2 regions of the Mesorhizobium sp. 8 genome follow, and region 2 is predicted to be linked to the other one. Evidence: predicted binding sites of a transcription regulator. Region 2 holds the regulator's gene; the other holds the start of a gene.
What was found. The regulator PhoB, encoded in region 2, activates phosphate uptake and scavenging genes when phosphate is short. The targets are predictions, from matches to a motif close to TGTCATNNANCTGTCAT.

Region 1: a site for PhoB is predicted at 4,828-4,844, ahead of phoA (alkaline phosphatase). Genes of this name have one in related genera too.

What each region holds. Positions count from the first base shown of each region.
Region 1 covers NZ_CP040914.1:255,938-271,302, reverse strand. The annotation lists gene FGU64_RS01430 (NCS2 family permease) at 1-119, opposite strand, end outside; gene FGU64_RS01425 (replication-associated recombination protein A) at 315-1,625, opposite strand; gene FGU64_RS01420 (DegQ family serine endoprotease) at 1,692-3,179, opposite strand; gene phoA (alkaline phosphatase) at 3,311-4,765, opposite strand; gene rplQ (50S ribosomal protein L17) at 4,958-5,383, opposite strand; gene FGU64_RS01405 (DNA-directed RNA polymerase subunit alpha) at 5,546-6,556, opposite strand; gene rpsK (30S ribosomal protein S11) at 6,662-7,051, opposite strand; gene rpsM (30S ribosomal protein S13) at 7,193-7,561, opposite strand; gene FGU64_RS01390 (adenylate kinase) at 7,764-8,348, opposite strand; gene secY (preprotein translocase subunit SecY) at 8,345-9,685, opposite strand; gene rplO (50S ribosomal protein L15) at 9,939-10,412, opposite strand; gene rpmD (50S ribosomal protein L30) at 10,434-10,631, opposite strand; gene rpsE (30S ribosomal protein S5) at 10,650-11,219, opposite strand; gene rplR (50S ribosomal protein L18) at 11,369-11,728, opposite strand; gene rplF (50S ribosomal protein L6) at 11,894-12,427, opposite strand; gene rpsH (30S ribosomal protein S8) at 12,465-12,863, opposite strand; gene rpsN (30S ribosomal protein S14) at 12,876-13,181, opposite strand; gene rplE (50S ribosomal protein L5) at 13,208-13,780, opposite strand; gene rplX (50S ribosomal protein L24) at 13,773-14,087, opposite strand; gene rplN (50S ribosomal protein L14) at 14,100-14,468, opposite strand; gene rpsQ (30S ribosomal protein S17) at 14,540-14,794, opposite strand; gene rpmC (50S ribosomal protein L29) at 14,805-15,005, opposite strand; gene rplP (50S ribosomal protein L16) at 15,017-15,365, opposite strand, start outside.
Region 2 covers NZ_CP040914.1:2,455,329-2,470,693, forward strand. The annotation lists gene FGU64_RS11890 (lipopolysaccharide biosynthesis protein) at 1-1,216, opposite strand, end outside; gene FGU64_RS11895 (diacylglycerol kinase family protein) at 1,391-2,296, opposite strand; gene FGU64_RS11900 (PRC-barrel domain-containing protein) at 2,516-3,832, shown strand; gene FGU64_RS11905 (VOC family protein) at 4,042-4,974, shown strand; gene FGU64_RS11910 (alpha/beta hydrolase) at 4,985-5,623, shown strand; gene FGU64_RS11915 (GNAT family N-acetyltransferase) at 5,620-5,922, shown strand; gene FGU64_RS11920 (hypothetical protein) at 6,000-6,293, shown strand; gene FGU64_RS11925 (YMGG-like glycine zipper-containing protein) at 6,414-6,662, shown strand; gene FGU64_RS11930 (CHASE domain-containing protein) at 6,792-8,411, opposite strand; gene phoB (phosphate regulon transcriptional regulator PhoB) at 8,506-9,195, opposite strand; gene phoU (phosphate signaling complex protein PhoU) at 9,218-9,925, opposite strand; gene pstB (phosphate ABC transporter ATP-binding protein PstB) at 9,954-10,757, opposite strand; gene pstA (phosphate ABC transporter permease PstA) at 10,773-11,618, opposite strand; gene pstC (phosphate ABC transporter permease subunit PstC) at 11,622-12,617, opposite strand; gene pstS (phosphate ABC transporter substrate-binding protein PstS) at 12,695-13,750, opposite strand; gene FGU64_RS11965 (PAS domain-containing protein) at 13,922-15,365, opposite strand, start outside.

The DNA of each region.
Region 1 (15,365 bases), 2.2 Mb from region 2:
AGGATGTCCGGGTTGACGAAGATGATGTAGGACATGGTCAGGAAAGTGGTCAGGCCGGCCACCAGTTCGGTGCGCACGGTGGTGCCATTTTCCGACAATCTGAAAAACTTATCGAGCATTGTTCCTCCCGGTCGCCACAATGGCTGCCTATCCCCGACAGCCGTAACGCCCTGCCCTCTGGCCACGCGATATCCGGCTGTTCTCCCGACCTGTAGTCTGTCGCCCGGGTGGCATGCCGAGCGCAAGGGGCTACTCGGGCAACCCGGTTTGAAGCTGTTTCAAGTTTTCGGGCAGTCTGGCGAAGCGGACCGGTGTCAGTCCTGCCGCTCGCGGCGCAGCTTCGACCAGTAGTCGAGGCGCTTGCGGATATCGCGCTCGAAGCCGCGCTCGGGCGGATCGTAGAAGGTCCGGCGGCCCATCTTCTCGGGGAAATAGTCCTGGCCCGAGAAGGCGTCCGGCTCGTCGTGGTCGTAGCGATAGCCCGAGCCGTAGTCCTCTTCCTTCATCAGCTTGGTCGGCGCGTTGAGGATGTGCTTGGGCGGCAGTAGCGAACCGTGTTCCTTGGCCGCGCGGGTCGCCGCCTTGAAAGCGGTGTAGACCGCGTTCGACTTCGGCGCGGTCGCCAGATAAACGCAGGCCTGCGCGAAGGCCAGCTCGCCTTCCGGCGAGCCGAGATAGTCGTAGGCGTCCTTGGCCGCGTTGGCGACGACCAGCGCCTGCGGGTCGGCCAGGCCGATATCCTCCACCGCCATGCGCACCAGCCGGCGGCCGAGGTAGAGCGGATCCTCGCCGGCGTCGAACATGCGGCAAAGATAGTAGAGCGCGGCATCCGGATCGGAGCCGCGCACGGATTTATGCAGCGCCGAGATCAGGTTGTAGTGGCCGTCCTGCCCCTTGTCGTAGATCGGCGCGCGGCGCTGGACGATGCGTTGGAGGCCCTCGGCGTCGAACACCTCGCCGGGCTTGGCGGCGCGCCACACTTCTTCCGCCAGCGTGAGCGAGGCGCGGCCGTCGCCGTCGGCCATGCGCGCAAGCACCGCCCTCGCCTCGGCGTCCAGCGGCAGCGCGCTGCCCTGCATGGCCTCGGCGCGGGCCAAAAGCTTCTCGATGCTGTCCTCGCCAAGCGAATGGAAGACCAGCACCCGCGCCCGCGACAGAAGCGCGGCATTCAGCTCGAACGACGGATTCTCGGTCGTGGCGCCCACCAGAATGACGGTGCCGTCTTCCATGACGGGCAGGAAACTGTCCTGCTGGGCGCGGTTGAAGCGATGGATCTCGTCGACGAACAGCAAGGTCTGGCGACCGTTGGCGCGGCGCAGACGGGCCGCCTCGAACACCTTCTTCAGGTCGGCGACGCCGGTGAAGATCGCCGAGATCTGCTCGAAGGCTAGCTTCGTCTCGCCGGCCAAGAGCCGCGCCACGGTCGTCTTGCCGGTGCCGGGCGGCCCCCAGAAGATCATCGAGCCGAGCGAGCCGGAAGCGATCAGGCGCGTCAGCGCGCCGTCCGGTCCGGTAAGGTGCTCCTGGCCGACCACCTCGGCAAGCGTCTTCGGCCGCATGCGATCGGCAAGCGGTTGACCGGGCGGCGGCGCCTTGGGTTCGTCGGTGTTGAAAAGGTCGGCCATGATGGCGCGAATATAGGCGTGGCCGGCGCCGAGAACCAGCGCCGGCCTAGAGAGCCCACAGGCCGATCAGTAGCGCAGCACCTGACGCAGGAGCTGGCCGTTGCGTTCGACGGTGAAGCGCCACCAGCGGGTGTTCTGCGCGACGGCCTGTTCCAGCTTCTGGGCGCTGTCGATGGTCGCGCCGTTGACCTCGCGCACGATGTCGCCCGGCTGGAAGCCGAAATCGGCGGCGGGCGAATTGGGATCGACATCGACGACGGTGACGCCCTTCAAATCGGCGTTCATGCCGAGGCGCTGGGCAAGCCTGGGCGACAGGAGCGCCACCTTGGCGCCGGCGAAGGGACTGCGGCCGCGCAGCACCACCTGCGTGGAGGCCGCCCCCTCGGGCGCGCGCTCCAGCACAATGTCGACCGTCTTCTGCTCGCCCTTGGTGAGGATGCCCAGTTGCGCGGTGGCGCCGATCGGCTGCGTCGCCAGCCGGTAGCCAAGCGCGTCGACGTTCTCCAGCGCGGTGCCGTTGAAGGTCAGCACGACATCGCCCGGCTTCAGGCCCGCTTTCTGCGAGGGACCGTTCGGCTCGACCGCCGAAACCAGCGCGCCATAGGGCTTGTCCATGCCGAGCGATTCGGCGATCTGCGGCGTCACGAGGTCGAAGGTGGCGCCGATATAGGGCCGCTCGAAGAAATCGCGGCCGGCTTTCGCCGCCTCCACGAAGGCATGCACCATGTTGGAAGGAATGGCGAAACCGATGCCGATGGAACCGCCGCTGCGGCTGTAAATGGCGGTGTTGATGCCGATCAGCTGGCCGGCCATGTTGATGAGCGCGCCGCCGGAATTGCCGGGATTGATGGCTGCGTCGGTCTGGATGAAGAAGCCGGAATCGGAAATGCCGATATGGGTGCGTGCCAGCGCCGAGACGATGCCGCTGGTCGTCGTCTGGCCGACACCGAAGGGATTGCCGATGGCCAGCACCAGATCGCCGACCTGCAGCGCGTCGGAATCGCCGATGGGCACCGTCGGGAACGGCTTGTCCGATTCGATCTTGAGCACGGCGAGGTCGAGCGTCTCGTCCTTCAGGAGAATCTTGGAGGTGAATTCGCGGCCATCGGAAGTCGCGACCTTGACCTCGTCGGCGCCCTTGATGACATGGAAATTGGTAACGATGATGCCGCTCGGGTCGACCAGCACGCCGGAGCCCAGCGACGACTGGGCGCGCGGCTGCGAACGGCCGAAGAACTGCTCGAAGAACGGGTCGCCTTCGAAGGGCGAAACGACCTTGGCTGTCTGCGAGGCATAGACGTTGACCACCGCCGGCGCGGTCTGCTTGACCAGCGGGGCGAAGGAAAGCTGCATCTCCTCGCGCCCGAAGGGCACGCGGCGGTCGGGGCCGGCGGTGGCATCGTCGCCTTCGGCGCCGTGCAGCAGGTCGGTCAGCACCTCGGTCAGGCCGGGTTCGTTGTTCTTGTCCTCAGCCACCGCGCGGCCGACCGTCAGCGCGGCAAAAGCCGCCATCAGGGCACAGGCGAGATAGAGCATCGGCCTTCTGGCGCGCATGAACGAATCCTCCAACGGTCGGGCGCCATTGTCGCGACGATTGTGCAAAATGAAAGGCCGCACAGAGCAATCTCTGTGCGGCCCTGCAAAGGAAGCGCCGGCCGGATCGGCCGACGCCTTTGGCAACCGGCTTACTGCGCGTCGGCGCGCTGCTCGGGCTGGAGCTTCAGCGCATCGGAGATGGTGTAGAACATGTCCGTCTGGTCGGTCAGGCCGGCGAAGTTGGGGGCATGCGGACCAAAGGCGGCGACGCGGAGCTGCGCGCCGGTGTGTTCCTGGTCGTCCGCTTCTTCGGAGTTCCCGTAGGTCACCGTCATCACCGTGCCGTCCCTGGTGTTGAGCGCCTGGGTGAGGCCGGGCGCCTTCACCCCGTTCGGGATGATCTGGCTGGCATGGGCGTGGTCGGCCGTGACGATGATCAGCGTCTTGCCGTCGGCTTTGGCGAAGTCGAGGCCGACCTGCACGGCCTCGTCGAGATCGACCGTCTCGCCGATCTGGCCGCAGGGGTTGGCCGCGTGGTCCTGCTTGTCGATGGAGGCGCCCTCGACCTGCAGGAAGAAGCCCTTGTCGTTGGTCTTCAGGAGTTCGATCGCCTTGTCGGTCATCGCCGCCAGCGTCGGCACCGAGGCGGCGCGCTCGGCGTTGGGCTCGCAGGTTATGGCCGGCTGGTCGATGTTGCCGTAGTGGGCGGCCTTCGGCCCCTTCCAGCGCACCGGCATGTTGCCTTCCGAAAACAGGCCGAGCACCGGCTTGTCCTGATCGGCCACCGTGACGGCGGCCAGTTCGTCCGCGTTCGTCACGACGGCAAAACCGCGCTCCCTGGCTTGGTCGAGCAGCGTCTTGTCCTTCCAGTCGCCGGCCCTGGCGACCTCGCCGAAGCTCTTGGCGCCGCCACCCAGCACGACGTCGGCGCGGGTATTCAGGAGTTGTTCGGAGATGGAGCCGAGGCCGCCATTCTCCAACGCGTCGGCCGGGCATTTTTCCGCGGTGGCCTTCGGCCCGTAGCACTTGCGCTGCGCGACATGGGCGAGCAGCACGGCCGGCGTGGCGTCCTGGATTTCGGCGGTGGAGACGTCGCCGGTGGCGAGCCCCGCCGCCTTGGCAAGCTCGATCAGCGTCCTGTGCGGCTTGCCTTGGACATCGACGCCGACGGCGCCGTTGTAGGTCTTCACGCCGGTTGCCCAAGCGGTGCCGGAAGCGGCCGAATCGGTGACGTAGCTCGGCTTGGCGGTTTCCTTGTCGAGCGCATAGTGGGTGTACTGGCCGGTGATCGGCAGGGCGTCGATGCCCTTGAAGAAGCCCCCGGCACCTTCGGCATAGTTGCGCGCCACGGTGATCTCGGAATCACCCATACCGTCGCCGATGAACAGGATGACGTTCTTCACCTCGCCGTCGTTGATCATGGCCTGCAAGGCAGCGGTGGCGTCGCCGTTGAGCCGGCGGGCGCCGCCGGGCTGGGTGATGTCGCCCTTGGCGGCGCGCTGGAGGTAGGCGTTGGCGGCATCCTGCGCCTGGCCGGCGCCGGAAGCGAGTAAGGTCGCGGCAGCAACGGTGGCCAGCAGGGAATGGCGTGAATATCTGGTCATCTCGAATCGTCCTTCGAACGGGTTGGGGATCGCTCTTTGCTCTCCCCTTCTGTTCCAAACGCATGACCGTGCGATGACGATGCGATTAAAGGGCTATGACGATGCACAGCCGGCATCGGCGCAACGAAAAGGGGGCGCAACGAAAAAGGGGCCCGAAGGCCCCTAAATTCGTTCTGCGAAAGACCGCGCCTGTCAGGCTGCGGCTTCCTCCGTGCCTTCCGCCTCAAGGCGGGCGCGGTCGGCGGCGCCCTTGGCGGACGTGTCGCGGTCGACGAACTCGATGACGGCCATCGGGGCGTTGTCGCCCTGGCGGAAGCCGGCCTTCATGATGCGCAGGTAGCCGCCGTGACGCTCCGCATAACGCGGCGCGATGGTGTCGAACAGGCGCTTGACGACGCCCTCGTTGCCGATCTGGGCGATCACCTGGCGGCGGGCGTGCAGGTCGCCACGCTTGCCGAGCGTCACCAGCTTCTCGACGATGGGACGCAGGTCCTTCGCCTTCGGCAGGGTGGTGACGATCTGCTCATGCTCGATGAGCGAGACGGCGAGGTTGGCGAACATCGCCTTGCGATGGCTCTGGCTGCGGGAGAAGCGGCGGCCCTGGAAACCGTGGCGCATGGGTCTTTTCCTTCTTCAATTGTTCAAGAGGCCACGGCCTCTGATGGTTTTCCACATGGCCGTCGGACCGGCGAACCGGTCCTTGGCACCATGTTCTATTTACTTCTATGCCGCATTTCCGGACGCAAAACCGCGTTGCACTTTTGCTGGAAATGCTTCTGTTCAGTACTGGTCTTCGTAACGCTTGGCGAGATCTTCGATGTTCTCCGGCGGCCAGTCCGGCACTTCCATGCCGAGGTGCAGGCCCATTGCCGCGAGCACTTCCTTGATCTCGTTCAGCGACTTGCGGCCGAAGTTCGGGGTGCGCAGCATCTCCGCCTCGGTCTTCTGGATCAGATCGCCGATGTAGACGATGTTGTCGTTCTTCAGGCAGTTGGCCGAACGGACCGACAGCTCCAGCTCGTCCACCTTCTTGAGCAGCGCCGGGTTGAAGGCGAGCTCGGTGACGGCCTCGGTGGCGACTTCCTTGTGCGGCTCCTCGAAGTTGACGAACAGGCCAAGCTGATCCTGCAGGATGCGGGCAGCGAAAGCCACCGCGTCCTCGCCCGAGATCGAACCGTCGGTCTCGATCGACATGGTCAGCTTGTCCTTGTCGAGTTCCTCGCCATGGCGAGTGTTCTCGACCTTGTAGGACACCTTCTTGACCGGCGAGTAGAGCGAGTCGACCGGGATCAGGCCGATCGGCGCGTCCTCCGCGCGGTTGCGCTCGGCCGGCACGTAGCCCTTGCCGGTGTCGACGGTGAACTCCATGCGGATTTCCGCGCCCTCGTCCAGCGTGCAGATGACGTGGTCGGGGTTGAGGATCTCGACGTCGCCCACGGTCTGGATGTCGCCGGCGGTGACGGCGCCCGGACCCTGCTTGCGCACGACCATGCGCTTGGGGCCGTCGCCTTCCATCTTGATGGCGATTTCCTTGATGTTGAGGACGATGTCCGTGACGTCCTCACGCACGCCGGCGATGGAGGAGAACTCGTGCAGCACGCCGTCGATCTGGACGGCGGTGACGGCGGCGCCGCGCAGCGACGACAGAAGCACGCGCCGCAACGCGTTGCCGAGCGTCAGGCCGAAGCCGCGCTCGAGCGGTTCGGCGACCAGCGTGGTCAGCGTCTTGTTCTTGGAGGAGAACTCGATCTTGTTCGGCTTGATCAGGTCCTGCCAGTTTTTCTGGATCATGTTGCCTTCCTTCCGTTTCCCCGCCACCATCCAATCGTGGCAGGCGACCTGGAAACCGCAAAGGCGCCCGTTATTCGCGGGCGCCGATACGGACCTTTATTCTTGTTAGACGCGCCGCTTCTTGCGCGGACGGCAGCCATTGTGCGGGATCGGCGTCACGTCGCGGATCGAGGTGATCATGAAGCCGGCCGCCTGCAGTGCGCGCAGCGCCGATTCACGACCCGAGCCCGGACCACAGACCTCGACCTCAAGGGTGCGCATGCCATGCTCCTGCGCCTTCTTGGCGACGTCCTCGGCAGCCATCTGGGCGGCGAACGGGGTCGACTTGCGCGAACCCTTGAACCCCTGCGCACCCGCCGACGACCAGGCAATCGCATTGCCCTGCGCATCGGAAATGGTGATCATGGTGTTGTTGAAGGTCGAATTGACGTGGGCGACGCCCGACGAAATGTTCTTGCGTTCGCGGCGGCGAACGCGGGTGGCTTCCTTGGCCATGTCTTTCCTTTCAGTCGATCTCTACGCCGCCGTAATGCCAGCGGCTACACCTTGGGAGGGCAGTAGGTGGGTAGGGCAATAGGGCAGTATGCTTGAACGCGAACTTACTGCCCTAGTGCCTTAATGCCCTACTCCCCTAAATTACTTCTTCTTGCCCGCGATCGCCTTCGCCGGACCCTTGCGGGTGCGGGCGTTGGTGTGCGTGCGCTGGCCGCGGACCGGCAGCGAGCGGCGGTGACGCAGGCCGCGATAGCTGCCCAGATCCATCAGCCGCTTGATGTTCATCGAGACTTCGCGGCGCAGGTCACCTTCGACCTGGTAGTCGCGGTCGATGGTCTCGCGGATGGCGAGCACCTCGGCGTCGGTGAGCTGGTTGACGCGGCGCTCGGCGGGGATGCCGACCTTGTCGACGATCTCCTGGGCAAACTTCTTGCCGATGCCGTGGATGTACTGGAGCGCGATGACGACGCGCTTGTTGGTCGGGATGTTGACGCCGGCTATACGGGCCATTTTCTCTCTTCTCCATATGGGCCAGCAAAGCTGGCGCTATCCAAGATGTCCCGCGTCCGGTGGAGCCCGGCCCTTGCGGGAGTTCCAGTTCAAAGCCGTCTTGCCTCGTCCGTGCGGACAAGCAAGCCTCGTGCCTGATCGGGAGACGGGCCGCCATACGCCACAGCGGCCTCCCCGTCAAGGGCAGTCTTCGATTTTCAGGTCAGGCGCCGGCGAGAACGCCTTCGATCTGACGGGTCACCGCATCGATGTCAGCCATGCCGTCGACGCTCTTCAGGCTGCCCTTGGCGTAGTAGTAGCCGATGAGCGGGGCGGTCTTCTTGTAATATTCGCGCAGGCGTTCCTCGAACACCTCCGGATTGTCGTCCTTGCGCACCGGCTGCCCGGCCGCCTCGGCCTCCTTCGCCCGCTTGACGATGCGGCCGACGAGCGCCTTGTCGTCGACGACCAGCTCGACCACGGCGTCGAGCTTGAGGCCGCGTTCGGCCAGCATCGCTTCCACCGCATCGGCCTGCGGCAGTGTGCGCGGATAGCCGTCGAGGATGAAGCCGCCCGCGCAATCGGGCTGGTCGATCCGCTCGGCGACGATGGCGTTGACGATGGCGTCCGACACCAGTTCGCCGGCATCCATCACCGCCTTGGCGCGCTTGCCGACCTCGGTGCCGTTCTTCACCGCCGCGCGCAGCATGTCGCCGGTGGAGAGTTGCGGCACGCCGTTTCTCTCGACGATGCGCTGTGCCTGCGTCCCCTTGCCCGCTCCCGGCGGGCCAAGCAATATCAACCTCATCTGCCTCTCTTACCCCCGCGCAACTTCGACTTCTTGATCAGACCTTCGTACTGGTGCGCGATCAGGTGCCCCTGGATCTGCGCGACCGTATCGAGCGTTACACTGACGACGATCAGAAGCGAAGTGCCACCAAGGTAGAACGGTATCCCAGTTGCGGCGATCAGGTATTCGGGCAGAAGGCAGACGGCGACCAGATAGATGGCGCCGACAACCGTGATGCGGGTGAGTACATAGTCGATGTAGTCGGCCGTGCGCTCGCCCGGACGATAGCCGGGGATGAAGCCCGAGTGCTTCTTGAGCTGGTCGGCCGTCTCCTTCGGATTGAACACGATGGCCGTGTAGAAGAAGGTGAAGAAGGCGATCATGCCGCCGTAGAAGAGCATGTAGAGCGGCTGGCCGTGGCCGAGCGCGGCCAGGATCGTGTTCGCCCATCCCGGCATGTTGGTGGTGTTGGAGAAGCCGGCCAGCGTCGCCGGCAGCAGCAGAAGCGAGGACGCGAAGATCGGCGGGATGACGCCCGAGGTGTTGAGCTTCAGCGGCAGGTGCGAGGTGTCGCCCTGGAACATGCGGTTGCCGACCTGGCGCTTCGGATACTGGATCAGAAGCCGGCGCTGGGCGCGCTCGAAGAAGACGATCAGCGCCACGACGACGACGGCGAGCACGATGATGGCCAGGATCAAGCCGGTCGACAGCGAGCCGGTACGGCCCATCTCCAGCGTCGCGCCGAGCGCGCGCGGCATGCCGGCGATGATGCCTGCCATGATGATCAGCGACACGCCGTTGCCGATGCCGCGGGCGGTGACCTGCTCGCCCAGCCACATCAGGAACATGGTGCCGCCGGTCAGGCTGATGACCGTGGAAAGCTGGAAGAACAGGCCGGGATGGATGACCATGTTGTTGCCGCTCTGCAGGCCCACCGCAATGCCGTAGGACTGGACGATGGCGAGCAGCACGGTGCCGTAGCGGGTGTACTGGTTGATGATCTTGCGGCCCTGCTCGCCTTCCTTCTTCAAGGCTTCGAGCGAGGGAATGACCGACGTCATCAACTGCATGATGATGGAGGCGGAAATGTAGGGCATGACGCCCAGAGCGAAGATCGCCATGCGCTCGACGGCGCCGCCGGCGAACATGTTGAACATGCCCAGCACGCCGCCGCTCTGCTGCTTGAAGGCCTGGGCGAAGGCCTCCGGGTTGATGCCCGGCAGCGGGATGTAGGTGCCGAGCCGGTAGACCAGCATCGCGCCGAGCGTGAACCAGATGCGCTTCTTGAGTTCCTCGGCCTTGGCGAAGGTGGCGAAATTCAGATTGGAAGCAAGTTGTTCAGCAGCCGAAGCCATGCCTGATTCTCCGCCGGTGCATCTCCGCTTCCTTCGAAGCGCGGAAACGCTCGCTTTTGTTTTCTCGCAATTCCGGGTGGAAAACCGATTCCCGCTTGTCCTGGAATTGCTCTAGGTCTCGCTGCAAAGGCACCCGATCAGGCGACGCGCGAAACCGAGATAAGCTCGCAGTCCCGAATATGCAAGCGGCCGCACTGACGCGGCCGCTCGTTCACGGGACGGATCGGGGCGCCAGGCGCCCTACCCCCGGCGCTTACTCGGCGGCCGCCTTCTCGGGCAGCTTGACGGAGCCGCCGGCCTTCTCGATCTTTTCGAGAGCGGCCTTGGAGGCGCCGGCAACGTCGAAGGCGACCTTGGCCTTCAGTTCGCCGTCGGAAAGGATGCGAACCCCGTCCTTGACGCGGCGGATAACGCCGGCCTTGACCAGCGCCTCGGCATTGACCGTTTCCTTGGCGTCGAGCTTCTTGGCGTCGATCGCGGCCTGGATGCGGGCCAGCGACACCGTCACGAAGTGCTTCGCGAAGATGTTGTTGAAGCCGCGCTTCGGCAGACGGCGGTAGAGCGGCATCTGGCCGCCCTCGAAGCCGTTGATGGCGACGCCGGAGCGGGACTTCTGGCCCTTGACGCCACGGCCGCCGGTCTTGCCGGAGCCCGAGCCGATGCCACGGCCGAGACGCTTCTTGGAATGGGTCGCGCCTTCGTTGTCACGCAGATCGTTGAGTTTCATGGTCTTTCTCCTGCGCGCCTATCAGGCCTCGTCGACGACGCGGACGAGGTGCGAAACGGCGGCGATCATGCCGCGCACCGAAGGCGTGTCCTCCAGCGTGCGCCGCTTGTGCATCTTGTTCAGGCCGAGGCCGACCAGCGTGGCACGCTGTTCCTTCGGCCGGCGGATCGGCGAGCCGATCTGCTCGACGGTGATGGTCTTGGCAGCTTTCTTGGCCATTTTCGTGGTCCTTCCAGCTTACTCTTCAGCCGCAACGGCGGTGCCGCGGCGGGCCTGAAGGGTCGAATACTTGATACCGCGCGCAGCAGCCACATCCTTGGGATGCATCTGGCTCTTGAGCGCGTCGAAGGTGGCGCGAACCATGTTGTAGGGGTTCGACGAGCCCATCGACTTGGCGACGACGTCGTGCATGCCGAGCGTCTCGAAGACGGCGCGCATCGGGCCGCCGGCGATGATGCCGGTACCGGGCTTGGCGGCGCGCAGCAGCACCTTGCCGGCGCCCCAGCGGCCTTCCACGTCATGATGCAGCGTGCGGCCGGAACGCAACGGCACGAAGATCATGTCGCGCTTGGCCGACTCGGTCGCCTTGCGGATGGCTTCCGGCACTTCGCGCGCCTTGCCGTGGCCGAAGCCGACGCGGCCCTTCTGGTCGCCGACGACGACGAGGGCGGCGAAGCCGAAGCGACGGCCACCCTTGACCACCTTGGCGACGCGGTTGATGTGAACGAGCTTGTCGACGATGCCGTCGTCGCGCTCCTCGCGGTCACGGCCACGATCGCGGCCGCGTTCCCTGGGTTCCTGTGCCATATCCTAGTCCTTGTTCTTTTCCGGTAGCACGGGCTGCTGAAATGCCGGCGCCCCGTTTTCGGGCCGCCGGCGGCGAAATCGCGCTTCCTGTGAACGATCCCGGCGCAAAAGTCAGCAACTTTTTTGCCGCAACCGCCGTAGAAGCAGTTTTAGAAGCTCAGGCCACCCTCGCGGGCCGCCTCGGCCAGCGCCTTGACGCGGCCGTGATAGATGTAGGCGCCACGGTCGAACACGACCTCCTTGACGCCGGCCTTGACCGCACGCTCGGCGACCAGCTTGCCGATCGCGGCGGCAGCGGCGGAATCGGCGCCCGTCTTCTTGCCGGCCTTGAAATCCTTCTCCAGCGTCGAGGCGGCGGCCACCGTGTGGCCCTTCGCGTCGTCGATCACCTGGGCGTAGATGTTCTTGGAGGTGCGGTGCACCGAAAGACGCGGGCGGTCGCCGGCGACCTTCTTGATCTGGCGGCGGATGCGCTGCGCGCGCTTCTGGGTTGCGGCCTTGTCTGCCATGGTCTGTTCCTGCCTTCATAAACCGGGGTTTGCCGTGTGCGGTAGCCTGGCTCCCGCGACAATTCCCCGTGGCGTTGCATCTTAAGGGAGTAAGGGAATAAGGCAGTAGGGCAATATGTGTGCCCTTGTTATTGCCTTACTCCCCTATTCCCCTATTGCCTTAAATTACTTCTTCTTGCCTTCCTTGCGCACGATGCGCTCGCCGGCATAGCGCACGCCCTTGCCCTTGTAGGGCTCGGGGCCGCGATATTCGCGGATCTCGGCGGCGACCTGGCCGACCTGCTGCTTGTCGATGCCGACGACGCTGATCTCGGTCGGCTTCGGCGTCGAGATGGTGATGCCGGCCGGGGTCTTGTAGACGACGTCGTGCGAGAAGCCGAGCGCAAGCTGCAGGTCCTTGCCCTGCATGGCGGCGCGATAGCCGACGCCGGTAATCTCGAGCTTCTTTTCGAAGCCGTCCTTCACGCCGGTCAGGATGTTGACGATCTGGGTGCGCGACATGCCCCACTTGGAGCGCGCGCCCTTGGAATCGTCACGCGGCTGGACGGAGATGTTGCCGTCCTCCAGCTTCACCAGAACCTCGTCGTTGACGACGAACTTCAGCTCGCCCTTCGGCCCCTTGGCCGAGACGGTCTGGCCGTTCACCGAAGCGGTCACGCCCTGCGGCACCGCGACGGGTTTCTTTCCAATACGAGACATCTTCGTCTCCTCGCTTCTTACAGTTCGCTCTTCGAGATCAGACGATCTGGCAGAGCACTTCGCCGCCGACGTTCTGCTCGCGGGCCTCATGATCGGCCATCACGCCCTTCGGCGTCGAAAGGATGGCGATGCCGAGGCCGTTGGCGACGTGCGGGATGGACTTGGCCGAAACATAGACGCGGCGACCGGGCTTGGAGACGCGGGAAATCTCGCGCACCACCGGGTTGCCGTCGAAATACTTCAGCTCGATCTCGATCTCGGACTTGCCGTTGTCGAAATCGGTCTGGCTGTAGTCGCGGATGTAGCCTTCCGCCTTCAGCACGTCGAGAACGCGGGCGCGCAGACGCGAGGCCGGGGTCGAAACGCTCGACTTCTTACGGCCGTAGGCGTTACGGATGCGGGTCAGCATATCGCCGAGAGGATCGCTCAATGACATATCGTGTCCTCCTTACCAGCTCGACTTGACCAGGCCCGGAACCTGCCCGGTATTGCCCAGATCGCGAAGCGCGATACGCGACAGGCCGAGCTTGCGATAGTAGGCGCGCGGACGGCCGGTCACTTCGCAGCGGTTGCGGATGCGGATCTTGGCCGAGTTGCGCGGCAGCGCCGAAAGCTTCAACTGGGCACGGAAACGCTCGTCCATCGGCTTGGACTGATCCATGACGATGGCCTTGAGCGCCGCACGCTTGGCAGCGTACTGGGCGACGAGCTTGCGCCGCCGATTGTTCTTCTCAACTGAGCTGGTCTTTGCCATTTCAGATTTTCCTTTGCTCGCTGCCGTTACTGGCGGAAGGGGAAGTTGAAAGCCTTGAGCAAAGCCCTAGCCTCGTCGTCCGTCTTCGCAGTCGTACAAACGATGATGTCCATGCCCCAGATCTGATCGACCTTGTCGTAGTTGATCTCCGGGAACACGATGTGCTCCTTGATGCCCATGGCGTAGTTGCCACGGCCGTCGAAGCTCTTCGGGTTCAGGCCGCGGAAGTCGCGAACGCGCGGCAGCGCGATGTTGACCAGGCGGTCGAGGAACTCGTACATGCGCTCGGCGCGCAGGGTCACCTTGGTGCCGATCGGCATGTTCTCGCGCACCTTGAAGGTGGCGATGGACTTGCGCGCGCGGGTCACGACGGCCTTCTGGCCGGCGATCTGCGACAGGTCCTCGGCGGCGACCGTGGGCTTCTTGGAATCGCCCGTCGCTTCGCCGACGCCCATGTTCAGCACGATCTTGTCGAGACGCGGAATCTGCATCTCGTTGTCGTACTTGAACTGCTCCTGCAGCGCCTTGCGGATGGTCTCGTTGTAGACCTTCTTCAGGCGCGGCGTGTTGTTGGCTTCTGCCTGCGCTGCCTTAGCCATTGATCGTTTCTCCCGAGCGCTTGGCGAAGCGCACCTTCTTGCCGTCCTTCTCGAACTTGAAGCCGACGCGGGTCGGCTTGCCGTCCTTGGGGTCGGCAACAGCAAGGTTCGAAAGATGGATCGGCGCTTCCTTGCGAATGAGACCGCCTTCCTGCGACTGGGTCTGGCGCTGGTGGCGAACCACGATGTTGATGCCGCGAACGATCGCGGTATCTTCCTTCGGCTGCACGGACACGACTTCGCCGGAGCGGCCCTTGTCCTTGCCGGAAAGCACGACGACCTTGTCGCCCTTACGGATCTTCTGCATTTGTCCGGCTCCTTACAGCACTTCGGGGGCCAGCGAGATGATCTTCATGTGGTTCTTGGCGCGAAGCTCGCGCGGAACCGGGCCGAAGATACGCGTGCCCACCGGCTCTTTCTTGTTGTCGACGAGAACGGCCGCGTTCTTGTCGAAACGGATCACGCTGCCGTCGGGACGGCGGATGTCCTTGGCGGTACGAACCACCACGGCCTTCATCACGTCGCCCTTCTTCACGCGGCCGCGCGGAATGGCTTCCTTGATCGACACCACGATGATGTCGCCGACGGAGGCATACTTCCGCTTCGAGCCGCCCAGCACCTTGATGCACATGACACGGCGCGCGCCGGAATTGTCGGCAACGTCCAGGTTAGTTTGCATCTGAATCATGACTGGCCGCCTTCTTCTTTTCTATCGGGACGGGCGCATCGCCCTTCCCCGGTCTGTCCAAAATTCGTTCGTTACGCCTGGGCCTGTTCGGCCTGCTCGGCGGTGACGACCACCCAGCGCTTGTCCTTCGAGATCGGCGCCGATTCCTGAATGAACACGGTGTCGCCGACCTTGTGGGCGTTGTTCTCGTCGTGCGCCTTGTACTTCTTCGACATACGCACGGTCTTCTTCATCACCGGGTGGGTGAAGCGACGCTCGACCTTGACCACGACGGTCTTCTCGTTCTTGTCGCTGACGACGGTGCCCTGCAGGATGCGCTTCGGCATGGTCTTATCCTTAAGCCTTCTTGGCCGCTGCCTTCTCGGCAGCGATGGTCTTGATGCGGGCGATGTCCTTGCGGACCTGCTTGACGCGCGCGGTCTTCTCGAGCTGGCCGGTGGCCTTCTGGAAGCGCAGGTTGAACTGCTCCTTCTTGAGGGCCGCCAGATCGTCCGAGAGCTGGTCCTGCGTCTTCGAGCGGAGTTCTTCGACTTTCATCTTCGGCGTCCTTATTCGGCGATGCGCTGTACGAAGCGCGTGCGGACCGACAGCTTGGCGGCGCCGAGGCGCAGGGCCTCGCGGGCGATGTCTTCCGGCACGCCGTCGATCTCGAACATGATGCGGCCGGGCTTGACGCGGCAGGCCCAGTAATCGATCGCGCCCTTGCCCTTGCCCATGCGGACTTCGGTCGGCTTCGAGGTGACCGGAACGTCCGGGAACACCCGGATCCAGACACGGCCGGCGCGCTTCATCTCACGCGTGATCGCGCGGCGGGCCGCCTCGATCTCGCGCGCGGTGACGCGGTTCGGCTCCAGCGCCTTCAGCCCGAAGCCGCCGAAATCCAGGTTGGTGCCGCCC
Region 2 (15,365 bases):
AGACGGCGGCACAGATATTCTGGTTGCCGCTCATCGTCAGAAGGCTTTCGCACGGGCCGACGGCCGCGCGCGCCACCACGCCGAGCACCAGCAGGAACAGCAGCGGGTAGCCGGCGGCGAAGCCGGGGCCGAACAGGGAAAGCATTGGTTCGCCCAGCGTCAGCACCGCCGCCGCCATCGCCAGCGAGGGCCAGAACGTCCACGACACGGTCTCGCGCGCGAAGGCGGCAAGCTTCTCCGGCTCGCCATGGGTGAACTCGGCATAGCGCGTCGCCGCCCCCGCCTTGACGGCGAAATAGACGAAATGCACCAGCGCCAGCGTCTTGACGGTGGCGAAGTAGATGCCGACGTCGTCGGGCTTCAGGTAGAAGCCGACCATCAGCACGTCGGCATTGGTGAGCAGGAAGAAGAAGCTCTCGACCAGGAAGATCGGCAGCGACACGGCGAACCAGTGGCCGAAGCGGATGGTCGTCGGGCCGCGCGGCAGGCCGGCGTCGATGCGCCGAGTGAGGCCGAGCAACTGGCCGATGCTGGTGGCGTAGGTGGCCGCGATGGCCGCCAGGATGCCCGTGCGCGCATCCGGCGCGAAGCCGGTGGCGAGCATTAGCGCCATGAGGGCGAGGATCAGCAGCGGCCGCACGATATAGGTCGGCAACAGCGCCGACAGCGCCCATGAATGGGCGCGCGCGATGCCTTGCAAGAGATCGGACAGCGCCACCATCGGCAGGCAGGTGATGCCGAGCACGAAAGGCACGACGTAGTAGCTCTCGATCCAGCCGGAAGAGAGCCAGACACCGAGCCCGCCGACAAGCGCGAAGACGCTGGAGATGGTGAGCACGAACAGCCGGCTCGAGACAAGGACGCCGCGCAATTCCGCCAGCCGGCTATGCTGCCGGTATTCGGGGATGAAACGGACGACCGAGGCATGGAAGCCGAGGCAGGACAGGCCGCCGACGATGATCATCGTCGTCCAAACAAGCACCATGATGCCGTATTCGAAGGAGCCCATCCAGCGCGCCATGAGCACTTGGCTGGCGAAGGCGATGACGGCCGAGACGATGCGGACGACGAAGGCGATGACCGACATGCGGCCGGCCTCGCCGCGCGCATCGGCGCCGGACAGCACGGCATCGATGCGGCCGAGCAGCGGCCGGGCGCGCAACGCCAGACGTTGCGGCAGCAACCGTTCGGCCGTGGTCGCCGCGGAAAGACGCACCCTAATTCTCCGTCTGCCCCTGTCGTCCGGTTTTAGGTCCGCACCCCTTAAGAAACGGTTGGGTGAAAGGGTGGCTTTGTTCCTGTCGCCGCTGCCGACGGTTGAAAACGATGCCTTTCCAGCGGTTTGCAGGCGGGGCGGGACGTGGGTTCGCGTCTGGAAATGCGGCAAGGTTCAGTCAAGCTTTGCCGGCACCAGCACGTTGAGCGCGCCGGGGTGGATCCTGAACTCCGTCTCGGCTTCCAGCGCCACCAGTTCGCCGTCCATCACCGCGCGCGGCTTGCGGCGGCCGGCGCGAACGGAAAGCACCACGCGGTCGGCCTGGTGGATCTCGACATGCTGGTTGTCGCGCCAGCGGCCGCGCGCCATGTTGAACGCATGGCGGACCAGTTCTCCCGGCTGGCTGGCGACGTTGACGTAGATGCCCAGCACGCCGCCGGCCGGGTCGTCGGCATAGGGCAGATGGCCCTCGCCGAACAGGTTGTTGGTGACGCCGATGCCGGTGGTGCGCGCCGCAATCTCCGCCTCGCCGACCATGAGCGTGGCGTTGAGCGCCGGCGGGTTGCGCAGCGTCATCCAGGCGGCGCGGGCGGAGGCGCGCATCTTGCCCAGCCGCGAGCCGAAATCCATCTTCTCGCGCAACTGCACCATCCTGGCGTGCATGCCGATGGAGAACTGGTGCACGAACGGCTCGCCGTTGGCGGTGGCGATGTCCACCGCCTTCACCTTTCCTGTGGCAAAGGCCTCGACCGCGCCGTCGAGCGTCTGGGGGATGCCGAGCCCGCGCGCGAACAGGTTCATGGTGCCGGCCGGCAGGATGGCGAGCGCCTTCTTCTTGCCCATCAGCCGCGTGGCGGCCGTGGAGATCGTGCCGTCGCCGCCGCCGGCCAGAACCACGTCAACGCCCCGCCGCGACACTGCCTTGTCGAGGCCGGAGGCGACGTCAGCGCCGCCGACGATGTCGACCTCGACCTTGTGGCCGGCCGCTTCGAGGATGGTGCGCATGCGCTCGGCAAATGCGTCGAGGTCCGTCGTGCGCAATGTGCCGCCATCGCGGTTCAGCACCGCCTGAAATCGCATGTCCCTCTCCATGTGATCGTTTCGTTCAAGCAATTGGAAGCGCCGCGGAAACGGCAGGGAGCGGCAATGGTTCCGATCAAAGATCGGGCGCCGCGCACGCCGCAGGCCACGGAACGGAACCGGCATCACCACGTTGTGAACGGGTAGGACGCCACGCCGTGCCTGTCCGCAACGGGACAGGCCGGCATGGCGCATGAAAACGCACGAGGAGAGACAACCATGACCCGCAAACTTTTGGCAACGACCGCGCTGGCGATGCTGTTGGCCTCCGGCGCCTTTGCACAGGAAACGACGACGCCGGCTCCGGCCGCGCCCGCGACCGAGAACGCCGCGCCGGCGGCTCCCGTCGTGCAGGCCGACGGCAGCCTGATGACCAACATCATCGGCGAGAGCGTCTATAACGGCACCGCCGACGATGCCGAGAGCATCGGCAAGGTCACCGATGTCGTCTTCACCAAGGACGGCCAGGCGAAATCCATCGTCATCGGCGTCGGCGGCTTCCTGGGCGTCGGCGCCAAGAACGTCGCCTTCGACTATGACAAACTGAAATGGGCCGAGAAGAACGGCGACCGCTGGCTGGTGGCCGAGACAAGCAAGGAAGACCTGACGGCGCAGCCCGATTTCGACCAGACGCCCTACCTGCCCGCGCCTCCGCCCGCCGCCGCGGCCGGCGGCACGGCGGCACCTGCGGGCGGCGACACGGCGATGGCACCGACCCCGCCGGCCGAGATCGTCGAGCCGGACGGCACGCTTGCCAGCCAGGTCATCGGCGAAAGCGTCTACAACGGCACCGCCGACGACGCGCAGAAGATCGGCGACGTCAAGGACATGGTGCTGAACAAGGACGGCAAGGCCGAATCGCTGGTCATCGGCGTCGGCGGCTTCCTCGGCATCGGCACCAAGAACGTCGCCTTCGACTACAACAAGGGCAAGTGGGCGGAAAAGAATGGCGACCGCTGGATCGTGGTCGAGGGCGCCTCGAAGGAACAGCTTGAAGGCCTGCCGGACTTCGACCGCAAGGCCTACGACCCGGTGCCCGCGAGCACGGCTGCGGCACCCGACGCCCCGCCGGCGGTGACGCCCGCCACCACGGCTGCCGAGAAGGGTGACGCGGTGACCGACAAGACGGCCGAGGCGCCGGCGGCGGCCTCCGGCACGACCGCGACCGACGACACCCAGACGGCGGCCATCGACAAGTCCACCCTGACCGAGATGCCGGCCGACAAGATCAGCGCCGACAACCTGATCGGCACGACGGTCTACGGCGCCGACGACGCCAATATCGGCAAGATCGGTGACATCGTGCTGACGTCCGACAATCAGGTGGACGCCGTCGTCGTCGATGTCGGCGGCTTCCTCGGCATCGGCGCCAAGCCGGTGGCGATCGGCATGGACAAGCTGAAATTCATGACCGACAAGGGTGGCAAGACGTACCTCTACACCAACTTCACCAAGGATCAGCTCCAGGCTCAGGCCGCCTACGACAAGGGCAGCTACGCCGACAAGCGCGACGAGCAGCGCATGATCCTGCGCTGATTCCTGACGACGAAGTGAAGCGAAGGCCCGCGCCGGCGACGGCGCGGGCCTTCCGGCATGTTTTGCTCAGAGTGAACGAACGCCTATCCATCGTTCACTTTTTCAGCACAGATCATCCTGTGTTTGCCATCTGTGCCGCTCGCTATATCGGCCTCATATTGGCAGGGACAGAGCGGCAAGGGCCGCCGGAACCCGAAGGGAGCAGGACCATGCTCGACCAGATCAAAGGGCTGCATCACGTCACCTCGATGGCGGGCGATGCGCGCCGCAACAACGACTTCTTCACGCACAAGCTCGGCCTGCGCCGGGTGAAGAAGACCGTCAACTTCGATGCGCCGGACGTCTACCACCTCTACTATGCCGATGAGGTCGGCACGCCCGGCTCGGTGATGACCTATTTCCCCTTTCCCAACATCGGCAAGGGCCGGCCCGGTGTCGGCGAGGTCGGCACCACTGTTTTCTCGGTGCCCGAAGGCACGCTTCCCTACTGGGAACAGCGTTTCGCCGAACAGGGTGTCACCGGCCTGGCGCGCGAGGAAAAATTCGGCGAGAAGCGCCTGACCTTCACCGGCCCCGACAATGACAGCTTCGCGCTGGTCGAGGCCAAGGGCGACGACCGCGCCCCATGGGCGAAAGGCGGCGTGCCGGGCGATGACGCCATCCGTGGTTTCCATTCCGTGTCGCTCAGGCTGCGTGACGGCGGCGCCACCGAGGAGCTCCTGAAATTCATGGGCTACGAGGAGGCGGACCGCGCCGGCAACATCAAGCGGCTGGCGATCAAGGGCGGCAACGGCGCCAACGTCGTCGACATCGAGACGCTGCCGGGCGCGAACGTCGCCGGCCTCGGCGCCGGCTCGGTCCACCACGTCGCCTTCGCGGTGGAGAACCGCGAAAAGCAGCTCGAAGTGCGCAAGGCGCTGATGGATACCGGCTACCAGGTGACGCCGGTGATCGACCGCGACTACTTCTGGGCGATCTATTTCCGCACGCCGGGCGGCGTCCTGTTCGAGGTCGCTACCAACGAGCCGGGCTTCGACCGCGACGAGGACACCGCCCATCTCGGCGAGGCGCTGAAACTGCCCGGCCAGCACGCGCATATGCGGCCTTGGCTGGAACAGCACCTGCAGCCGCTGGACGATTGAGGAGGAAGCCATGAGCATCGACGGCTACATCCATAAGGTCCTGCCCGGAAAGCCGGGTGGACCGCTGCTGTTCGTCTTCCACGGCACCGGCGGCGACGAGAACCAGCTTCCCTCGCTCGGCCACGACCTCGTGCCGGGAGCGACGATCGTGTCGCCGCGCGGCGACGTGTCGGAATTCGGCGCCGCGCGCTTCTTCCGCCGCACCGGCGAGGGCGTCTACGACCTCGCCGACCTTGCCCGCGCGACGGCCAAGATGGCGGATTTCGTGGCCGCCCACGTTGCGGCGGCAAAACCGTCGGCCGTCTACGGCCTCGGCTACTCGAACGGCGCCAACATCCTCGCCTCGACTGTCTTCGCGCGGCCGCAGCTGTTCGACGCGCTGGTACTGATGCATCCGCTGATTCCGTTCGAACCCCGGATCGACGGCAGCCTCGCCGGCAAGCGCATCCTTCTCACGGCGGGCCGCCACGATCCGATCTGCCCACCGGACCTGACGGCACGGCTCGACGCCTATTTGCGCGCCGCAAATGCCGATGTCACGGTGGAATGGCACGAGGGCGGCCACGAGGTCCGTCCCAACGAGATAGCGGCGGCCCGGACATTTCTGTCGGCCGCGCCTGTTGAATCTGTCGAAGGAGTGGATCGATGAGCAACACCTTGCCGAAGATCGAACGGAAAGACCTCGGCGGCGGCAAGGGTCGCTACGTCGTGCGCGGCCCTGACGGCGCCGAGGCGGAGATGACGTTCACCAGCATCGGCACGCACCAGATCATCATCGACCACACCGGCGTGCCGGACGCCTTCCGCGGCCAGGGCGTCGGCCTTCACCTCGTGACCCGCGCGGTCGAGGAGGCGCGCGCGGCGGGCAAGAAGATCATCCCGCTCTGCCCTTTCGCCGCCGCGCAGTTCCGCCGCCATCCCGAATGGGCGGACGTGCTGAAGCAATAACCCCGACGGCACCTTAGGCGGGAGCCCGGACGGAACCGAGTCGGGGCGAAGCCGTTTCTGGGGCGGAGGTTTCCGCCATGGAACACATCGCCGCCGTGCTTTTCATCGTTGGCTGTTCGCCCGATCTCGCCCAGTGCCGCGAACTGCCGGCACCGACGCCGATCTTCGAGACGAGTGAGGACTGCACCAGCGAACAGCCCTTCGCGCTGGAGGACCTCGCAGGCCGCGCGCCGCGCGTGCTCGGCACATGCATCGCGGTCGATCCGGCGATGGAGGAAGAGGACGGCGAGATTGTCTGGAGCATCACAGACGGCAGATTGCAGGCCTCGGTCGAGAAGCCGTCCGTCATGATCGCCGCCAACACCCCCTGAGCGCCCGAAAAAAGACTCTCTTAGCCAAGATGGAAGCAGGGCAGACGCAAACCGATCTGTTGTGCTAGAGATCGGCCTGCGCTGCAAAGCGAGGGACTGATTCAGCGAGAGGAGTACTTCATGCGCAAGATTTTGGTGGTCGTGGCAATGGTCGCCGCGGTGAGCGGCTGCACCACGACCGAGCAGGATGTCAGCGTCGGGACAGGCGCGGGCGCGCTCATCGGCGGCGCCATCGGCGGCTGGAAGGGCGCGGCTGTCGGCGCGGTCGTCGGCGCCGGTTCGGGCCTGCTGGTGCGCAACCTGCGCAATGGCTACTGCCAGTATCGCAGCCCACGCACCGGCCGTATCTACACCGCGCGCTGCAACTAAAGCCTCGCCCGGAAACGAACCTGAAGCGCAGCCGGCGAATCCGATAGATCGCGGCGCGCTTCGGGCAGGCAACGAACGAAAAAGGCGGAAGCCGGGGTCCCGGTTTCCGCCTTTTTTCCTGACGGTATGTCAACCTGCGAGCGGAATGTCGATCGTCACCTTCAGCCCGTCGGACTGGAAATCGCGGCTGATGGTGCCATGCAGCTCGCGCGTGATGTTCATGTCGATCAGCTTCGTGCCGAAGCCCACCTTCGACGGCGCCGCGAGCTTTGTCTGGCCCGATTCGCGCCAGTTCAGCACCAGCTTGCGCGTGCCGCCTCGCCCTTCGACCCGCCAGCCCACCTTCAGCCTTCCGACGGCGTTGGCATCACCGTATTTCAGCGCATTGGTCGCCAGTTCGTGGAAGGTCAGGCCGAGCGCCTGCGTCGTTTTCTCGTCAAGCAGCACCTGCGGACCCGTCAGCAGGCCGTCCGGAAGCTCCTTGCCGAACGCCTGGCCGAGCTCGATGCGCAGCAGGTCGCCGAGGTCGGCCTTCTGCCAGCGTGAACGCGTCAGCATGTCCTGCGAGGCGGCCATTGCCTGCAACCGCGCCGAGAAGGACTCCGAGAACTCGTCGATCCCACTCGATCCCGCCGCCGTCTGGCGGGCGATGGCGAGCACGCGGGTGATCGAATTCTTGATGCGGTGCTTCATTTCCTGAAGCATCAGGTCCTTTTCGATCAGATTCATCTCCGACGTCTCGTGCAGCAGCGAAACGGCGTCGTAGGCGCGCTCCTGGTAGCGCGCGATGAGCGCGATCGCGCCGGCAAGCAGCAGGCCGAACAGGCCGAGCATCACCGGGATGGCGCGCGACGACGGCGGCGTGAACGCGCTGGTGGGGCGAAACAGGATCGTCCATTCGCGCCCGGCCACGGTGACGGTGCGCGCCGCGACGAGCCTGGTGCCCAGCCCCGATGCCGGCGGAGTCTCCGAGCGGAACAGCAGCCGCCCCGCCTCCGGTGCGCCGTCATAGACCTCGATATTGACCGGCAGCAGTGGCTCGCGCCGCAGCGCCGCCTGGAAAAGCTGCTGCGCCCGAAAGGAGGCGAACAGGAAGCCGGTCGCCGTCTTGCCCGACGATTCGATGCTGTCCGGCGCGGTCCGCACGTTCAGCCGCACGAAGACGATGAAGCCGGCATAGGCTTGGTCCGCACCTGTCTCCTCGCCCAGCATCGTCAGGCCGCTGGCGTGCTGCTCGTCGTCGGCCGCCGCCTTCTCGATCGCCGCGCGCCGCACGGGATCGCTCATCATGTCGTAGCCGATCGCCTTCTGGCTCGCCGGGTCGAGCGGCTCGAACAGCACGACGGGCGCGCGCCAGGGTGTATTCGAGGCCGGGAAGATGGCGCGGTCGAAGCCGTGATCGCGGCGGATGATGCGCTCCGCCACCGCCTCGTCGCCCGCCTTGACCATCTTCAGAAAGCCGATGCCGCGCAGGCCGGCGAAATTGCCGTCGACGTCGAGCGCGTCGAAGAACGACTTGAATTCGCTGCTCGAAATGTTGCCGTTGCGGGCGTCGAACAGCGCCTGGGTGGAACGCAGCAGTGAAAGATGCAGGTCGACGCGGCTTTCGATGCGGTTCAGCGCGTCGTCCGCCGTTGCCGAGAATTTGATGCGGGCGGCTTCCTGCGTGGCGAAGTAGGCGAACCCCGCCATGATCAGGCTGGCCAACGCAACGGCCACGAAGGCCATGATTGGAAAGAGCTTTTTCAACTGCGGGGTTTCGCGCGCCGTGAAGTCCTGCCTCTTTCTAGCAAGTCCCCGCGTCAACGCAATGGAGGCGACCCCACCGCCGGCCGGAACGGGATCAATCTTCCCTGATCGCGTAGCCGGCGCCGCGTATGGTGCGGATGATGTCGGGCATGCGGCCGTTGTTGACGGCCTTGCGCAGCCGCCCGACATGGACGTCCACCGTGCGCTCGTCGATATAGACGGTCTCGCCCCAGACGTTGTCGAGCAGTTGCGTGCGCGAGAACACCCGGCCGGGATGCCGCATCATGAATTCCAGCAGCTTGAATTCGGTCGGCCCGAGCTTGAGTTCGTTCTTCTTGCGGTAGACCCTGTGCTGCTCGCGGTCGAGCACGATGTCGCCGACCTTCAGCATCGAGGACAGCACTTCCGGCTTGGCGCGGCGCAGCAGCGCCTTGACCCGGGCCATGAACTCCGGCGTCGAGAACGGCTTGACCAGATAGTCGTCAGCCCCGGTGGAAAGCCCCCTCACCCGATCGCTCTCCTCGCCGCGCGCGGTCAGCATGATGACCGGCAGCCGTTCCGTCTCCGGCCGCATCCTGAGGCGCCGGCACAGTTCGATGCCGGACACCGCCGGCACCATCCAATCCAGCACCAGAAGGTCGGGCACGTTCTCCTGCAGACGCAGCTCGGCCTCGTCGCCGCGCGTCACCACCTCGACCTGGTAGCCTTCCGATTCCAGATTGTAGCGGAGCAGGACGCCCAGCGGCTCCTCGTCCTCCACCACCATGATGCGCGGCGCGATCATTGCAACCATCCCGTCTGTGCCTTCACGCGGCCGGTGCCGGCATCGCCGTCTCGTCGGTCTTCGGCCGCGCCGCCGGCAACTGCTCGCCGGTCAGCACATAATACGCGTTTTCGGCGATGTTCGTCACATGGTCGCCGATACGCTCGAGATTCTTGGCACAGAACAACAGGTGCGTGCAGGCGGTGATGTTGCGCGGATCTTCCATCATGTAGGTGAGAAGCTCGCGGAACACCGAGGTGTATTTCACGTCAATGCGCTCGTCGTCGTTCCTGAGCCGCGCCAGCGCCGCGGTATCGCCGGCGCTGTATTCTTCCACGACACCCTTGACCTGGATCAGCACCAGTTGCGCCATGGCGTCGATGGAATGCGAAAGCTCGCGCGACATGCCGCCCTGGCCGACGGCGCCGACGCGCTTGGCGATGTTCTTGGCAAGGTCGCCGATGCGCTCGAGATCGCCCGCCATGCGGATGGCGCCAACCACCGCGCGCAGATCGTCCGCCATCGGCTGGCGCTTGGCGATGAGGGTGATGGCGCGATTGTCGAGCTCGCGCTGGCGCGCATCCATCACCACGTCGTCGGACACCACGCGCTGGGCGAGCCCGGTGTCGCTCTCGATCAGCGCCCGCGTGGCGTCGCCGACCATCGTGCCGGCGAGATCGGCCATCGCGCCGACAAGCCGGCTGATATGGGCGAGATCGTCGTCGAAGGAGGTGACCGTATGTTCAGCCATGATGCTGTTTCCGTATCCGTGCTGGCGGTCAGCCGAAGCGGCCGGTGATGTAGTCCTGCGTGCGCTTTTCGCTAGGCGCGGTGAAGATCTTCTCGGTTTTGTCGAACTCGATCAGCTCGCCGAGATACATGAAGGCGGTCTGCGCCGAGACGCGCGCCGCCTGCTGCATGTTGTGGGTGACGATGACGATGGTGTAGTCAGCCTGCAACTCGTCGATCAGTTCCTCGATGCGCGCCGTCGACAGCGGATCGAGCGCCGAGCACGGCTCGTCGAGCAGGATCACCTCGGGCTTCACCGCCACCGTGCGGGCGATGCACAGGCGCTGCTGCTGGCCACCGGACAGCGAGGTGCCGCTGGCGTCGAGCTTGTCCTTGACCTCGGTCCACAGGGCGGCACGCTTCAGCGCCTGTTCGACGCGCTCGTCCATCTCCGCCTTCGTCAGCTTTTCGTAAAGGCGGATGCCGAAGGCGATGTTCTCGTAGATCGACATCGGGAACGGCGTCGGCTTCTGGAACACCATGCCGATCTTGGTGCGCAGGAGGTTCAAATCCTGCGACCGGTCGAGGATGTTTTCGCCGTCGAGCAGCACCTCGCCGTCGGCGCGCTGCTTCGGGTAAAGCTCGTAGATGCGGTTGAAGACGCGCAGCAGCGTGGACTTGCCGCAGCCCGACGGGCCGATGAAGGCGGTGACGCTGCGCTCCGGCAGGGAGAGCGTGATGTCCTTCAGGGCCTTCGATTCGCCGTAGTAGAAATTGAGGTTCTTCACCTCGATCTTGGTCTTCGGCGTCGCCGCGTTGATGACGTCGGCCGTGATGATTTCGTTGGAGAGCATGGGTTTCATGATCCTTTAGATCCTGCGTCCGGTCAGGCTGCGGGCGAAGATGCTCAAGCCCAGCACGGTGAAGGTGATGATGAGCGCGCCGGTCCAGGCCAGTTGCTGCCACTCCTCATAGGGGCTGAGCGCGAACTGGAAGATGGTCACCGGCAGGCTGGCCATCGGCGCGTTAAGGTTGCCCGACCAGAACTGGTTGTTGAGCGCGGTGAAGAGCAGCGGCGCCGTTTCGCCGGAGATGCGGGCGACGGCGAGCAGAATGCCGGTGACGATGCCCGAAAGCGCCGCCCGGTAGGCGACCGAGCGGATGACGATCCAGCGCGGCGCGCCGATCGCGGTGCCGGCTTCGCGCAATGCGTTGGGCACGAGGTTCAGCATGTCCTCGGTGGTGCGAACCACCACCGGGATGACCAGCATGGCGAGCGCCACCGCACCCGCCAGCGCCGAGAAATGGCCCATCGGCCGCACCATCAATTCGTAGATGAACAGGCCGATGATGATCGACGGCGCCGACAGCAGGATGTCGTTGATGAAGCGCACCACCACGGTGATCTTCGAGAAGCGGCCGTATTCCGCCATGTAGGTGCCGGCGAGGATGCCGACCGGCGTGCCGACGACGACGGCGATGACCGTCATGGCGACCGAGCCGGCGATGGCGTTCAACAGGCCGCCGGCTTCGCCGGGCGGCGGCGTCATCTCGGTGAAGACGGCGAGGTTGAGGCCGGCGAGCCCTTTCCAAAGCAGCGCGCCGAGGATCAGCGCCAGCCAGGCAAGCCCGATGCCGGCGGCGACGACGCACAGCGTCATCATCACCGAATTGCGAGCCTTGCGGCGGCTATAGAGCGAGGAGGCAGCGGACATCTGTCAGGCTCCGGCGCGGCGCTCGATCCGCAACAGCATGTAGCGGGCGGCGGCGAGGATGATGAAGGTCATGACGAACAGGATCAGGCCGAGCGCGATCAGGGAGGAGGTGTAGATCTCGCCGTCGGCCTCGGTGAATTCATTGGCGATGGTGGCCGAGATCGTCGTGCCGGGCGCGAACAGCGAGGCGGAGACCCGGTGCGCGTTGCCGATGACGAAGGTCACCGCCATGGTCTCGCCGAGCGCGCGCCCGAGGCCCAGCATGACGCCGCCCATGATGCCGACGCGGGTATAGGGAATGACGATGCGGCGCATGACCTCCCAGGTGGTGCAGCCGACGCCGTAGGCAGATTCCTTCAGCACCGTCGGCACCGTGTCGAACACGTCCTTGGTGATGGAGGTGATGAAAGGCAGCACCATGATCGCCAGGATCAGCGCCGAGGTCAGCATGCCGATGCCGTAGGGCGGGCCGGCGAACAGCGAGTTCAGCACCGGCACGTCATGGAAGACGGAGATGATAAAGGGCTGCACCGTGCGCTGCAGGAACGGCGCGAAGACGAATAGGCCCCAGATGCCGTAGATGATGGACGGAATGCCGGCCAGAAGCTCGACGGCGATGGCGATCGGCCGGCGCAGCGGCCGCGGGCAGAGTTCGGTCAGGAAGACCGCGATGCCGAGGCCGATGGGCACGGCGATCAGGAGGGCGATGGCCGAGGTGACGACCGTGCCGTAGATCGGCGCCAGCGCGCCGAAATTCTCCGTCACCGGATTCCAGCTTTCGGTGCCGAGGAATGCGGGGCCGAACTTGGCCAGCGCCGGCCAGGCGCCGACGACCAGCGAGACGGCGACGCCGCTGAGGATCAGGAGCACGAGGATGGCCGAACCCTTGGCCACGCCGCGGAAAATGAGATCGGTCAGCGCGAAGCGGCGCACCGTCGCCTCGCGCTCGCGCAGGGCTCGGCTTTCACTCGACGAATTCGCCGTTGCTACCAGGGTCATCCAGCCAATCCCGATCGGTTTGCGCAAGCAAGGTCAGGCAGGCGGGACCGGAAATCCGGTCCCGCCGACCGCGGCTATCAGTTGGTGGCCGGGAACAGCGCCTTGCCGTCCGCGTCGACGATTTCCTTGGCCCAGGTCTCCTCGACGCTCTTCACGACGGAGTCGGGCATCGCGACGTAGTCGAGCTCGGCGGCGGCATCGTCGCCCTTGGCGTAGGCCCAGGAGAAGAACTTCAGCGCCTCGGCCGTGGCCGTGGCATCGTCGGGCTTCTTGTAGAGCACGATCCAGGTGGCGGCGGTGATCGGCCAGGATTCGGCGCCCGGCTGGTCGCCGAGGATCACGCCGTAGCCCGGAACCGAGTTCCAGTCGGCATTGGAGGCGGCCGCCTGGAACGAAGCGGCGGTCGGCTCGACCTTCTTGCCTTCCTTATTAATCAGGTCGGTGTAGATCAGCTTGTTCTGCTTGGCGTAGGCATATTCGACGTAGCCGATGGCGCCGCCGGTCTGGGCGACGTTGTTGGCGACGCCTTCATTGCCCTTGGCGCCGATGCCGACGGGCCATTCCAGCGCGGTGTTGACGCCGACCTTTTCCTTCCACTCGCCGTTGGTGGCGGCGAGGTAGTTGGCGAAGTTGAAGGTCGTGCCCGAGCCGTCCGAGCGGTGCACGACGGCGATGGCCATGTCGGGCAGCTTGGCATCGGGGTTCAGCTTGGCGATGGCCGGATCGTTCCAGTTGGTGATCTTGCCCATGAAGATGTCGGCGAGCGTGGCGCCGTCGAGCACCAGGGCGCCCGGCTCGATGCCTTCGATGTTGACGACCGGCACGATGCCGCCCATCACCATCGGGAACTGCACGAGGCCGGTCGCCTCGAGGTCCTCGCCCTTCAGCGGCGCATCCGAGGCGCCGAACGTCACGGTCTTGGCCTTGATCTGCTTGATGCCGCCGCCCGAGCCGATGGACTGGTAGTTCAGCCCCACGCCCGTCTCCTTCTTGTAGGCATCGGCCCACTTGGCATAGATCGGATAGGGGAAAGTCGCGCCGGCGCCGGAAATGTCGGCCGCCAGGGCCGGGAAGCTGAAGGATGCCGCAGTGATGGCGATCGCGGTGACCGCCGAGCGGGTGAAATGTCTCATCTGGCCTGCTCCTGTTCGGATTGGTCTCTCGACGCCTTTTGGCGGCGCCCGGTGAGGCCATAGACCCGCTGTGTTACAGTCGCATGACAGTTTCGTGTCGGCCGTTTGACACCGCACAAGCGCCCCGCGCGGGTCGCCCCGCGCGGTTTCCGCATCGCGAATGGACTCTGGTCAGGCGCGGCGCTGCGTGTCGGCGCTACCGCCCAGCCACCGCTCGACCTTCTCGGCGAGCGCCTTGGGGCTGATCGGCTTGGGCAGGTAGTCGTCCATGCCGGCCTCGATGCAACGCTCGCGGTCGCCCTTCAGCGCATGCGCGGTGACGCCGACGATGGGAACATGCGTGCCCTCGATCTCTTCGCGCCGGCGGATCTCGCCGGTGGCCTCCAGGCCGTTCATCTCCGGCATCGACACGTCCATCAGGATCATGCGCGGCTTGAGCTTGAAACAGGCCTCCAGCGCCTTGCGGCCGTTGCCGACGATCTCGAAGCTGAAGCCGGTTTCGCCGAGGATCTGTGTGAAGACGAGCTGGTTGACCTCATTGTCCTCCGCCACGAGGATGTCCAGCCCCTCGCCCTCGGCGACGGCCGGACGCGGCCGGGCCGGCGGCGGGGCGAGCATCGCCCGCTCCGTCGCGGGCGCGCGCCGGGGTACGGGTTGCGTCGGACTCGCGGCGGCCGGGGTGGCATCGTCGAACGGCGCCGGCCCTTCCTGCTGCTGGTGCATGGCGACGGCATGATGACGCTGGATGGTGGCGACCAGCGTTTCCAGCAGCGCCGAGGAGCGCGCCGGCTTGATGAGCTGGGCATCGATGCCGAGCTCGCGGTAGCTGGAGCCGGCAAGCGACTGGTCGACCGAGGTCAGCAAGATGATGGGCGTGCCCGCCAGGCCTTCGGTGGCGCGCACGATACGCGCCATTTCCAGCCCCGACATGCCGGGCATCTGGTAGTCGAGCACGATGCAGTCCACCGGCAGGCCGTAAGCGGCGGCGGCCACCAGCACCTTGAGCCCTTCCGTGCCGCTTTCGGCCGCGCAAGAATCGAACCCCCAGGATGCCATCTGCTCGCTCAGGATCGAGCGGTTGACGGCGTTGTCGTCGACGATCAGCACGCGCGCGCCGCTGACGTCGATGGGCATGATGCGGCGAGCGCCCTGTTCGGCGGCGCTCGGCAGCGTCACCGTGAACCAGAAGGTCGAGCCCTTGCCCTCGTCGCTCTCGACGCCGATCTCGCCGCCCATCATCTCCACCAGTCGCGAGGTGATGGCAAGCCCCAGCCCCGTGCCCTCGTGCCGGCGGGTGGAGGAAGCGTCGACCTGGCTGAACTTCTCGAAGATCTGCCGCAGCTTGTCCGGCGGAATGCCGATGCCGGTATCGGTCACCGAGATGGTCAGGCGGGTGCCGGCCGGCATCCTGCGGCCGGTGACGTCCACCAGCACATGGCCTTCGTCGGTGAACTTCACCGCATTGCCGAGCAGGTTGGTGACGATCTGGCGGATGCGCCCGACGTCGCCGACGAACATCGAGTCCAGCCCCGGCTCGACGCGCACGATCAGCTCCAGGTCCTTTTCCTTCGCCCGCGTAGAGACCAGCGTCGCCACGTCCTCGATCGCTTCCGCC